Regions from separate parts of the Ornithinibacillus proteolyticus genome, predicted to be linked through region 1. Evidence: riboswitches for the same ligand, from Rfam matches in the RefSeq annotation. Region 1 holds a riboswitch; the other holds the start of a gene.
The links. A riboswitch is a leader RNA that binds a small molecule or an ion and turns the genes downstream of it on or off. The one in region 1 is predicted to bind cobalamin.
Positions count from the first base shown of each region.

Region 2: another riboswitch for cobalamin. It lies ahead of AAIB49_RS09450 (ribonucleoside-diphosphate reductase subunit alpha); the one in region 1 lies ahead of AAIB49_RS01945 (DUF4430 domain-containing protein).

Region 1 is NZ_JBCPXV010000002.1:94,021-97,239, forward strand. Features, by position in the region: gene AAIB49_RS01940 (ATP-binding protein) at 1-1,242, shown strand, start outside; cobalamin riboswitch at 1,288-1,471, shown strand; gene AAIB49_RS01945 (DUF4430 domain-containing protein) at 1,631-2,071, shown strand; gene AAIB49_RS01950 (ECF transporter S component) at 2,068-2,586, shown strand; gene AAIB49_RS01955 (ferredoxin) at 2,610-2,864, opposite strand; gene AAIB49_RS01960 (YpbB family protein) at 2,990-3,219, shown strand, end outside.
Region 2 is NZ_JBCPXV010000016.1:27,336-30,554, forward strand. Features, by position in the region: gene AAIB49_RS09450 (ribonucleoside-diphosphate reductase subunit alpha) at 1-1,874, opposite strand, end outside; cobalamin riboswitch at 2,005-2,190, opposite strand; gene AAIB49_RS09455 (FtsX-like permease family protein) at 2,351-3,219, opposite strand, start outside.

The sequences.
Region 1 (3,219 bases):
ATTATTCTTACAACGATATTTGCCTTTTTCTTATCAACACGTATTACATCACCATTGATTAAAATGAGAGAGGCAGCCTTTGATTTAACAAGAGGAGAATTTAATACAAAGGTTCCCATCTTGACGCATGATGAAATTGGGGAACTGGCGATGGCATTTAATCATATGGGAAGACAGTTAAAATTTCATATTAATGCGTTAAGACAGGAGAAAGAACAATTATCTAGTATTGTTAATTCGATGGCAGATGGTGTGATTACATTAAGCCGTAGCGGGGAAATTATTGCTACCAATCAGCCTGCGGAACGGTTTATAGAAGACTGGTATTTCGAAAAAAATCTACAAAGTGATACCGAATCACGTAAGCTTCCAAAAGAATTGCTGGATACGTTACAGCAAGTCATTGAAGGGGAAAAGGAAGTAATAGAAGAAATCACATTACAAGGCCGAACCTGGGTAATGATCATGACACCTTTATATGATCAAGCTTATATACGTGGTGCAGTAGCTGTAATTCGCGATATGACTGAGGAACGTAGGCTAGATAAATTGCGTAAAGACTTTATTGCGAATGTATCCCATGAATTGCGAACCCCTATTTCGATGTTGCAAGGATATAGTGAAGCAATAGTCGATGATATTGCCGAGACGAAAGAAGAGAAAAATGAACTCGCACAAATTATCTATGAAGAATCCTTACGCTTGAGTCGTCTCGTAAATGAATTACTGGATATGGCTAGTATGGAAGCAGGACATTTAACCTTGAAAAAGGAAAAGGTGGATATCACTCCTTATATTGAACGGATATTCCGTAAGTTCCAAGGAATTGCTGCCGAGAATCAAATTGAAATGAGTTTAGCGAAAGATATACAAGAAGCTCAGGCTTATTTTGATCCGGATCGTATTGAACAAGTATTTACAAATTTGATTGATAATGCGATTCGCCATACGAGTGAAGGTGGCTTTGTGAAGGTTTCGGTCACAAATGATGATAATGGATTATCGGTGTCTGTTGAAGACAGTGGTAGTGGAATACCGGAAGAAGATTTGCCATTTGTGTTTGAACGATTCTATAAGGCTGATAAATCGAGAACTCGGAATAAGCATGTTAAAGGTACCGGGCTAGGGTTATCTATTGCCAAAAATATCGTCAAATCACATAAAGGTACCATTACGGTGAAAAGTAAATTAGATATCGGAACAACATTTAACTTCATGATTCCCAAGGAAGAAGATATTTAATCTTGTAATTTATCTTTTGTATGGTACTATATGTAGTAGAATTGAATACAAGAATTTGATATTGGTGTATGTGTTACTTAAAAGGGAATCTAGTGAAAAGCTAGAGCTGTCCTCGCAACTGTAAGTGATGACGAAATAAGCAATGACCACTGTAGATTATTCTATGGGAAGGGCTTAAAGTAGGTAAGTAGTCACAAGCCAGTAGACCTGCCATTATCAACTGTATCAATGATCCCGAGGATAGGACAATTGAGACAATCTAGTACATAAAAACAGTATTTTTATGCTTTTTTATGGTCGATAGACTGTCACAGGAGTTAACTAGTTACGGGGTTAGCTCTTTTTTTATTCACCTGATTTTTAAAATTACTAAAGTGGAGGGGAAAATATGAAATCACTATTATTAAAACTGTTTACAGTACTTGTAGCATTAGTAGTTCTTGCAGCTTGTGGCAATGATGAGTCTTCTAATAATGCAACTCAAAATCAAACGCCAAACGAAAACCAAGCTAATACTACTGAAACAAGTGAACAACAAGAGGAAGCAACTGTTAAAATTGTACTTTCTAAGGATAAAGAAGCTGAGATTTTAGAAGAAAAAGAAGTAGAAATCAACGAAGGCGATATTCTATTAGACGTGATGAAGGAAAATTTTAACGCTGAAGATAAAGACGGCTTTATTACCTCTCTTGAGGGGCTAGATTATGATGAAGAAAATTCAATGTCCTGGATGTTTTCTATCAATGGTGAAAGTTCACTGGTAGGAGCAGGGGAAGTGGAACTGAAAGATGGGGACGTAGTTAATTTCGATTATCAATCTTGGGAATGAGATCGTTGAATATTTATAAATTAACGCTGTTAGCTTTTCTTGCAGCATTAGCTGTAGTTGGACGAATTATGTTAAGTTCTATCCCAAATGTTCAACCCGTAACTTCAGTTATTATTATAAGTGGCATTTTTTTAGGGCCAGTTGCTGGTATTATATTGGCGTTTTTAATTACCTTTTTATCGAATATGGTTCTTGGGACTGGATTATGGACGATTTGGCAAATCATATCCTGGGGACTTATTGGGGTTATGAGCGGTATCTTAGGTAAATCAATGAAACATATTCCTTTCTATCTCATCCTAATATTGGCTGTATTTAGTGGATACTTATACGGATTCATTGTTTCGTTGACCAACTACCAAATTACTGGACATGGATTTTGGGCTTATTATATAGCTGGTTTACCGTTCGATACGTATCATGCAATTGGTAATGCTGTCATCATGCTACTACTCTATCCGACGGTGTCATTTATTTTCCAAAACTATATACAAAAACATTTGAACACCAACTAACCTACTTTGTTGGTGTTCGTCTATTATCTCTCATATCGAAGTGGATCGTTATGGAAAGGATGTTCTGCTATTTTAATGGAGTCACTTGGACAACCTTCATAAGCATCCAATACATCGTCTTCTAATTCCTCAGGTATTTCCTTGTTTCCCGTATTGTCATCTATTGTAACAAAGGCTAGACCTTCATCATCATAATCAAAAAGTAATGGACAAGCCACCCCGCAGGAACCGCAGGCAATACACGTTTCTTTATCCACTATGGTATATTTAGCTCTCATCAATGGTTACCCCTCACGATACAATTATATCTAGTACTTTTTCTATTTTAAAATGTAAATTAGTATTATTCAACTAAACGATAAATGATATGATAGAACTAAGTCCAATGAGGAGTTAAAAAAATATGTATGTTGAAGGAATTTTATTAGATTGTATCGATCGTATTAGAACCAATCGATCCATATTTGGAATATATCATCTCATAACGGGAAAAAAATCGATACAATCTGTTCATGATGCCAGAATTTTTCAATTGGAAAAATATTATGGGATATATGCATCATTGTCACGTCAGCATTTTATACACATTATTCGTGAAATGAAGAAGAAAGGATGGATCATTGAGCAAGGTCC
Region 2 (3,219 bases), on a different contig from region 1:
AATGCGGTCGTAGAGTTCGGTGCGACTGCCATGAGATAACCATTACGAATACCATTTTTCATGACAGAAGATTTTAATTCCTGCCATTCCTCGCTCACATAGCCTTTTTCATCAAAATAAGTCCCTGTACTCCATTTACTACCAGCATATGCAGGATAACTTCCTTTTTCCTCACTTAGTTCCATACTGCTTCTAATCGTTAAGAAAGCAATTTGTTCATAAAGTTCATCAGCTAGCTGTACTGCTTCCTCGGATTCCCAGGCAATATGCTTTTTCGCTAATAGGTGGTGCCAACCAAAAGTCCCTAGACCGATAGCACGATATTTCTGATTGGTTGCTTGTGTCTGTAAAAGCGGCAATGTATTAATGTCAATAACGTTATCAAGCATCCGTACTTGAATTTTAATGAGTCGCTCTAGTATTTGATCCGGGACAGCCTTCCCTAAGTTGATTGAGCTTAAATTACATACAACAAAGTCACCTGGTCTATAACGCTTGATTAAATAGCCATTCTCATCGGTAAATTCTTCTAGAAATTCTGTTGGTGATTGGTTTTGCGTAATTTCCGTACATAAATTAGAACAATAAATGATTCCATTATGATTATTGCTGTTTTGACGATTTACTTCATCACGGTAAAACATAAATGGTGTACCTGATTCTAGCTGAACCATCATAATTCGTTTCATAATCGAGATTGCAGGTACTTTCTTTTTGGTAAGCTGATCATTTTGAACACATTCTTCATATTTTGTTCGCCATGTACCATTGCCTTTTTCTTCGTCATAGAAATCTTCTAAGGAATATCCCATTACCTCACGAACCTCGTGTGGATCAAATAAATACCAGTCACCACGTGCTTCTACCTGCTCCATGAATAAATCAGGTAAACAAACACCAGTGAAAATATCATGTGCCCGCATGCGGTCGTCCCCGTTGTTTAATTTAAGATCTAAGAACGCCTCAATATCCATATGCCAAACATCTAGATAGACAGCGATAGCTCCTTTTCGTGTACCAAGCTGATCCACACTCACTGCGGTATTATTTAATTGCTTTATCCATGGTACAACACCACTAGACATCCCTTTAAACCCTTTAATAGAGCTTCCTCTAGCACGAATTTTCCCCATATATACACCGATTCCGCCACCATTTTTGGAAAGCTTGGCAATATCAGTATTACTGTCATAAATCGATTGCAGACTATCATCAACCGTATCAATAAAACAGCTTGATAATTGCCCGTGTGTTTTACCAGCATTTGCAAGAGTTGGCGTAGCAACTGTCATATATAAATTACTTAATGCCCAATACGCTTCCAGTACAAGATCCAAACGTTTACTTTTATCTTCATCCTGCATCAAATGCATCGCGATTACCATCCAACGCTCTTGTGGTAATTCATATGTATTCTTATCATGATCTGTTGCTAAGTAACGATTTGCAAGTGTATATAGACCTAGATATGTAAATTGTAAGTCTTTTTCGTAATCCATATTCCCAGCTAATGTAATAATTTCATCTTTTGTATACTTTTCCAGTAAGCTCGGTGTATAGATTCCTTCTTGTATCAGTAGTTCAAGGAGTTGATAAAAATCTCCATATTTTAAGGAAGGACTATATTGACGGTTTTTAGCTGCATGGTAGTATAGTTTTTGTAAGTATAGTCTACTAGCTACAAAAGTCCAATCCGGATTGGCTTCATCAATATTTTCTAACGCTCTTCTGATGAGTACATCTATCGCTTTATCAGTTGAATAGTCATCAGGAATGGTTACATCGAATTCAGATATGTTGATTTTTAAGCGTTTTGTAGCAAAGTCTATCACTTGCTCTAGATTCACTTTACTACTTGGTTCTACTGTTATCATAATAATCCTCCTATAAATCAAATAAAAAACCGCTCACCCGAGGGATGAACGGCATAGAAAAAACGACAGAATCCATACAAAATCTATGTATATAATCCATCGTTTCATGCTCTTTCAACCCGAAGAAAAATGAAACTATAAGTTAATGGCAGGTCTCCTGGCTTGCGCTTCATTCTACTAAAGTCCTTCCCATATCTTTCCATGAATCGATATAGTGGATATCTTGTTCGTCGGCACTTACAGTTGCGGGGACAGCTCTAGACTTTCACTAGATTCCCTATTAAGACATGTGTGTCACCATTACTTACGACACTATATATGGTATTAATTTACATCATCATCACAATATATTGTATTATTACCCTATCATAGTTTAATAATTTTTGCAATCCTATTCTTGCTAGATTTCTAGAATTCATATAACCAAAATACCCTATGAACCTTCTCATCCATAGGGTATCCAGCATGTAAAATTTTTAATTTTTACTTACAATGCGATAATATTCTCTCGCTGTTAACAGATAGACAAGCAAATATAATACAGCAAAAATAATAATAACACCAGCTGTACACATAGCAAATAATCCCACGTTCGTTAAATTTAGAGCTTCCAGTAATTTCGTAATGACATTGAAAGCAAATAAAATATGGACTACTGCAGCAAATAACGGTAGGAAAAACACTAATAATACTTGACTGCGAATCGATTTCTTAATTTCAGCCTTGCTTAAGCCAACTTTTTGCATGATTTCAAAACGGTTCTTATCCTGGTATCCTTCCGAGATTTGCTTATAGTAAATTATTAATACCGTCGCCATGATAAATAGGGTACCTAAGAATATCCCTAAGAAAAATAGTCCCCCATATAGTGAGTAAAATATCTCTTTACTTTCCTCGGCACCTTCTGCGTGCCCAACCATTTTTGCAGCTTTTAATTTCTCAGTCAATTGACCTGGTAAGGCAATTTCATTATCTACGTCGCCATCTACATCGAACCCATAGTATACGTTGTAGCCTTCAGCATCAGTAGGATCGAGCTCACGAATGGTTTCTTCATCAGGAACAATGACGAAATTAAAGCTATCCAAAATCATGGCTGAAGCAATTCCATCTACCTGTAGATCAGGTAACTGCTCTTTTATGGTAAACGTTTGGTCAAACATCGTAATCGAATCTTGGATTTCTTCACCTCTAAAGGTGTATAAAAGCACTTCATCTTCAGCTAATTGCTCTGAACGATTTTCCATCCGATTATACTCACTTAAGGGAATGAGGACTATCATGCCTATGTCAGCACCGTAACCCATTCCAGCCCCACTTACGAATTCATTACCATTTTTGATTA